Regions from separate parts of the Kitasatospora cystarginea genome, predicted to be linked through region 1. Evidence: riboswitches for the same ligand, from Rfam matches in the RefSeq annotation. Region 1 holds a riboswitch; the other holds the start of a gene.
What was found. Region 1 has a riboswitch for cyclic di-AMP ahead of ABD369_RS12425 (CAP domain-containing protein). Riboswitches for the same ligand answer to the same signal wherever they lie in the genome.

Region 1 (3,201 bases):
GGAACAGTCGCCCGTCGGGCGTGCCCACGCGGAAGTCGTAGGTGGGTTCCGGGGATTGCCCCCGGGCGGCCGGCACGGACTGCCAGACCCGCCTCGGCTGTGCCCCGGGGCCGGCCGGCGCACGGCGGGCGGCCAGCGTGCCGACGGACTGCCCGGACACGAAGGTGCCCGACCCCGCCCGGCCCTGGAGGAAGCCCTCCGCGGCCAGCCGCTCGTAGGCCGAGGCCACGGTGTTGCGGGACACTCCGAGCCGGCGGGCCAGCTCCCGGCTGGGCGGCAGCCGTTCGCCGGGGCGCAGCCGTCCGTCCAGCACCGCGTCCAGCAGTTGCCGGTAGATCCGGGCGGCCCGGTCGCCCCGTCCGCCGAGGGTGACATGCACATCCACAATTGGCCCAATCAGATCGATCCGAATTGGAGCTTAGCCAAGGCCAGTTGGTCACGTAGCGTCTCCTCGGACACTCAAGGAGCAGGAGATTCGTACATGACGACTGTCGAGACGACCGTTGAGACGACGGCCGTGGACATGTGGTTCGACCCGGTGTGCCCGTGGGCGTGGATCGGCTCGCGCTGGCTGCTGGAGGTGGAGCAGGTCCGTCAGGTCCGCAGCCGGTTCCGGGTGTTCGGCCTCGCCGCGCACAACGACGGCCGCGAGGTGGACGACTGGTACCGCCAGTGGCTCGCCGAACGGCGGGGCCCGGCCAGGGTGGTGCTGGCCGCCGAACGCGCGCACGGCAGCGAGGTGCTGCGGGACCTGTACACCGCCCTCGGCAACCGGATCCACCTCGAGAAGGCCCCCATCGGCCGAGAGCTGTACCTGGCCGCGCTGGAGGAGGCGGGCCTGCCCGCCGGACTCGCCGACGCCGCCGACGACGCCGGGCTCGACCCGGTCCTGCTGGCCGGCAACCGGGCGGCCCTCGACCCCATCGGCGAGGACCTCGGCGTGCCCGCGATCCACATCGCCGGTCCCGACGGCTCGGTCAACGCGTTCTTCGGTCCGGTGGTGAGCCCGATCCCCCGCGGTGAGGCGGCCGGGCGGCTGTGGGACGGCATACTGCTCGTCACGGAGGCCGAGGGGTTCTTCGAACTCAAGCGCGGCCGCACATGCGGGCCGATCGTCGACTGACGCGCGCCGGCCGCCTCGTCCGCCCCCCCCGGGGGGCGGTGGCCGCCGTGACCGCCATGGACAGTCGAGAGATTTGTCCGATTAGGGCACTTATGCAGCATTGTGTCAGTGAATATGGCAATCCATCAGATCTTCACTGGATGTCCATGTGATGCGCATGATACGAACTTGTGTCTTCCGGGTCGATCTGCCTAGCGTTCAGGCTGTTCGCACCTGCGGACCCTGCCGCCGGGACGCCGAGTCCTGTCCACCGGTCGGCCGGACGTCGAGCAGTGCACCGGGCAGGAGCGGGGGAACCAGGTAGTTTGCCGCGCCCTGCTCGACCCGTTCGCGGGCGAGACGAGCGCGGCTAGGGGTGAAGCCGCCGTGTGCGGCCGGGCTACCTCACGGCCCGAACCCGACAGCTCACCTCGCAGGCGTCGCAGAGGGACGCCCCATGCTGACTTCAGGTACCGGCCGGCATCGCCGCGCGCGCCGGAGGCACACCCCGCGGCTGGCCGCCACCGCCGGGATCGCCGGCGCCGGCCTCATGCTGCCGCTGCTGAGCGCGAGCGGAGCCTCCGCCGCGCCCGGCTCCCACACCTACGCGAGCCATGCCGGGTGGCAGGAGCACCACCAGTACCGGCACCAGGACGACTCCGATCAGCACCACCACCAGGCCGGCCCGCACGCCGCGCGGCCCTCCGCTCCGGCCTCGGCCGAAGCCTCGCACGCCTCGCCGTCGCCGTCCGCCCCGGCCTCCCACGCCTCGGAATCCGCGACCGCGCGCCCAGGCGGCGAGTCCCAGGGCTCCCACTCCGTGCGGCCCTCCGCTCCGACTTCGGCCCCGGCGTCGCACACGTCCGCGCCGTCGTCCCCGGCCGCCTCTCCGTCCGCCCCGGCCACGCACGCCCCCGCCCCCGCGGCCACCACCCCGGCCGCGCAGACCGGTTCGAGCTCGGACGCCGTGCAGCAGGTGCTCGGCCTGATCAACCAGGCGCGGGCCGCCCAGGGTCTGCCGGCCTACACCATCACGGCAGGGCTGACCAGCAGCTCCGAGGCCCACAACCAGACGATGGCCGGCGGCTGCGGCATGTCCCACCAGTGCCCGGGCGAGGCCGAGTTGGGTGCGCGGGTGACGGCCGCGGGCGTCCAGTGGAACGCCGTCGGGGAGAACATAGGCTACGGCAACGGGGTCTCCACCTCGGCCCAGGACATCGCCGCAATGGCGGTCAGTCTGACCCAGGACATGCTGAACGAGACGCCGCCGGACGACGGCCACCGCAAGAACATCCTCAGCAGCGAGTTCACCCACATCGGCATCGCCGTCTACCGGGATGCCAGTGGAACCGTCTGGCTCACCCAGGACTTCTCCAACTGACCCGTCCGTCAAGGACGTAGGCCGAGGTCGACCCGCCCCCCCGGGGGCGGGTCGGGTGCCTCCGCCTCGCGGGCGCCAGGCCCGTGGGGCGGAGCGCGCGCGGCGGAACCTCGCACGGTCGGGCGGGTCGGCGGTCGCCGGCCCCTCGGCGACGACCCCGATAGCCAAGTGGGGATATTTCCTCAAATATTTGTCGATGTACCGTCATTTCAGTGCGAGGGGGTGGTTAGCGGCCCGGCCCGGGTGGGCAGAATGCATCCGGTTCGTGCTCGTACGCTCCCCGCGTGCGCTGCGCGCCCACTCACGCCGTACGTCCGCCGTCCAGTACCACCGCACGCCGAGCCGCGCCGCCGCGCACTGCACCACCCCGCCGTGCGCGGGCGCCGCTTGCACCGCTCGCGCCGCGCGATCCGCACCGCACCACCCGCTGAACAGCGTGGGGCTCGACGCCGTGAGCTCCGCCGGCCGAAGGGGGAATCGAGATGCCGCTACCGGTTGGCAGAGCCGCTGTGCTGGGAGGCAGCCTGGCCGGACTGCTGCACGCCTGGGTCCTCGCCGAGGCGGGCTGGCGGGTGACCGTGGTGGAGCGCGACCGTCGGCCGGGCAAGGCCGAGTTCGCCGGGGGAGTCCCGCAGGCCCGGCAGGCGCACCTGCTGATGCCGGCCGGCCTGTACGCCATCGAGCGGCTGCTGCCGGGCACGACCGAGCTGCTCACCGG
Region 2 (3,201 bases), on a different contig from region 1:
CAGCATCGCCTCGATCGCCAGATCGCTGTCGAGACTGACGGTGACCTTCGTCATGGCGTTCCCCTTCCTGTGGCTGCAGGCGCAACCGACGTTAGAGGGTGGGGAACCGAGCCACCAGCCCGCGCGGCACACGGGTTCTCCGAGCATCTGATGCGGTGCCCGCCCGGCGGCGCGGGGAACCACGAGCGGGCGGGGGACCGTGCGACCGAGCCGCCCCGTGCACTCGGGATCCGGTGAGGCCGCTGTCCCCGGCGCCGACCAGAGCACCGGGGACAGCGGCCTCACGCGGAGAGCCGGGACCGTCAGACGCGGCCGGCGAAGTCCGGGGCGTAGTTCGCGATGGTCTCGACCTTCACGCCCGCCTTCGGGTTGGCGGCCTCGACGTACTTGCCGTCACCGATGTAGATGGCGACGTGGTAGACACCCGAGTTGCTGCCGTTGTTGGACCAGAACAGCAGGTCGCCCGGCTGCAGCTTGTCCAGCGACACCTTGGTGGTGACGTCGGCCTGGTCGGCGGCGACGCGCGGCAGCGAGATGCCGGCCTGGCGGTAGGCGGCCTGGGTCAGACCGGAGCAGTCCCAGCCGCCGTCGCTGCTGCCGCCGTAGACGTAGGCCTGGCCGACCTTGGAGAGCGCGAAGTTGACCGCGGCGGCCTTGCTGCCGGTCGCGGTCGCGGCCGGAGCCGGGGTGGCGGGCTTGGCCGGAGCCGGCGCCGGAGCCGGGGTGCTGGAGCTGCTCGGCTTGGCGGCCGGCTTCTGGGTGTCCTGCTTCGGAGCGGCGGCCGAGGTGCTGCCGAGCGCCAGTTGCTGGCCGGGGAAGATCATGTCCGGACCCTGGGGCAGCACCGACTTGTTGAGGTCGTACAGCTTCTGCCAGCCGCCATCGACATTGTTCTTGGTCGCGATGGACGACAGCCAGTCGCCCGCCACCACGGTGTACTTGGCGCCGCTCGCGGCCTGCGGGGCGGCGGCCGGGGCGCTCTTCGGCGTGGCGGCCGGAGCCGGGGTAGCCGGGGCGGCGGGAGCCGGGGCAGCGGCTGGCGCGGAGGTGTCGACCTGGGCAGGAGCGCTGTCCTTGGTCAGACCGGCCTTGACCGAGCAGACCGGCCAGGCGCCGGGGCCCTGCGAGGCGAGGACCTTCTCGGCGATGGCGATCTGCTGCGCCTTGGTCGCCAGGTTGGCCTGCGGGGCGTACTGGGTGCCACCGAAGGCGGCCCAGGTGGAGGCGGTGAACTGCAGGCCACCGTAGAAGCCGTTGCCGGTGTTGATGCTCCAGTTGCCGCCACTCTCGCACTGGGCGACCTTGTCCCAGGTGGAGACGGAAGCGGCGGAGGCACCGGAGGCAGCGAGGGCGGGGATCGACAGGCCGAGACCGACCACACCCGTGGCGGCGATCAGACGGCGAGCACGCTTGTTGGCGTTGATGGGCAGCATGAAGGTGCGTTCCTCTCCCACGCCTGCGAGGTGAGCTGTCGGATTCGGGCTGGAGTTGCCCGGCCGTGCTGCGCACGGCTTCACCCCTAGCCCGGAACCGGCCGAATACTGGCCGGCTCTCGGGCGACTTACCTGGTTCCCCCGCCCCTGCCGTCGGTGCGTTCTGCGGTGCCAGCTGCTCCGGCGGCAGGACTCGGCGTTCCGGAAGAGCTGGGTCCGTGTGTCAACGAACGGAGAGCACGTTAAGCAGACTTAAGTTGAATCCGCAAACACCTGTGAGTTCCCTCACAGGCCATTCGCGGATTCCTCAAGATCGAATGCACGCCGGCATTTCCAGGGAATCCGATGGGGCTCTTTCAGGTATGCGGCCCGAGTGGGAATCTGCCTTCCTTTCAGGTGATGCCGCGGCATTTTCGGGGGGTCGGGGCGACCAGTTGTGAAGGTTTTGAAAAGCCATGATGGGGAGTGGGGTCCGGGTCAATGCGGCCCACTGGAGAGGGTGATGGCAAATGTCCGAATTGCGAGTCGATGCGGCAAATGTCGCGCGGGGGTTTGCCAATTCGCCATCCGACTCCGGCCGCACGGCTCCAGGGGTCCGCACCCCGCTCGACCTGGGCCGAGCGGGGCCGCGGACCCCTGGGGATCCCGGAAACGCCGAGAGGCCCCTCGCGGGGGCCTCTCGTACGGTCTTGTCGGGTGCTCAGTCGGCGGGCTGCTCCGCGACGACGGCCGGGGCCTCGCCCGGGCCCGGGATGTTGAGTGCGGCCAGGTAGGTGGACGCGATCAGCTGACCGACGGTCGGGTAGGCGCCGAGCGGGGCCGCGCTCGGGCAGCCGGTCTCCTCGGCTGCCGCGGCCAGCAGCTCGGGATCGGCCTCGGGGCCGATCACCAGCGGGGCCAGTGCCGGCCGCTGGGATCCGGTGGCCTTCAGGTGCTCGACCGCGGCGGCGACCGAACCCGGCACGTCCAGGGCGGCGGCCACCACGGGTACCGCGAGCCGGGCGGCCAGCAGTACGCCGGTGATCCCGGCCGCCGCGGCGGACTCCTCGCCGCCGACGGTGGTCAGGACCACGCCGTCCGCCGCAGTGGTGATGGCGAACAGGCGCGCCCGGTCGGCGCGGGCCAGGCCGGCCTCGGAGAGCCGTACGTGCACCGCCTCGGCCAGCAGCGGGTGCGGGCCGAGCACATCGGTGACGGTCGCCCCGGTCTCGCCGGCGAGCTTGTGCAGGGAGGTCAGGAAGCCGTGCGGGCCGGCCAGCAGCGGAATCACGACCGGCGTGGGCATGCCCGCCTCGGTGGCCTGGGCGAGTACCTCGGCCACGGTCGGGGCGGCCTGGCCGTCTCCGTCCGCGACGTCCTCCGCCGTGTTGGCGTCGGCCTGTTCGCCGGCCAGGTAGCCGGCCGCGGTCTCGATGCCGGGCTGCTCGCCGCGCACGATGGACAGCAGTTCCTCGACGATCGGGCTCGCCTCGGGCCCGGCCGCAGCGGGGACGGCAAGCACCAGTGCCGGGGAACCGGCCGGGATCTCGGGGCGCTCGGGACGGCGGTGGCGCCCCCGCGCACGGGAGCCTGGAGTGCGGACGGGCAGTGGCGCGCCCGGGATGGCTGCGGTGCTCATGGCGGAGATCGTAGGACATTCGGCAGGCGGGACTGCATCCGGATCCCCAGAGTGGGCGCCTAACCCGCGCAAAATCTGGACAATTGCCATCAAATTACCCAATCCTTGCTGACGACCTGTTGCTCCGCGCAACCGAAAAGCAGTCAGTTG

Region 2: linked by a shared signal. The riboswitch ahead of ABD369_RS08975 (transglycosylase family protein) and the one ahead of ABD369_RS12425 (CAP domain-containing protein) in region 1 are both predicted to bind cyclic di-AMP.

What each region holds. Positions count from the first base shown of each region.
Region 1 covers NZ_BAAATR010000009.1:17,330-20,530, reverse strand. The annotation lists gene pdxR (MocR-like pyridoxine biosynthesis transcription factor PdxR) at 1-379, opposite strand, end outside; gene ABD369_RS12430 (mycothiol-dependent nitroreductase Rv2466c family protein) at 482-1,123, shown strand; cyclic di-AMP (ydaO/yuaA leader) riboswitch at 1,425-1,557, shown strand; gene ABD369_RS12425 (CAP domain-containing protein) at 1,560-2,483, shown strand; gene ABD369_RS12420 (NAD(P)/FAD-dependent oxidoreductase) at 2,966-3,201, shown strand, end outside.
Region 2 covers NZ_BAAATR010000006.1:12,809-16,009, reverse strand. The annotation lists gene ABD369_RS08980 (hypothetical protein) at 1-54, opposite strand, end outside; gene ABD369_RS08975 (transglycosylase family protein) at 303-1,433, opposite strand; cyclic di-AMP (ydaO/yuaA leader) riboswitch at 1,439-1,611, opposite strand; gene ABD369_RS08970 (sirohydrochlorin chelatase) at 2,134-3,051, opposite strand.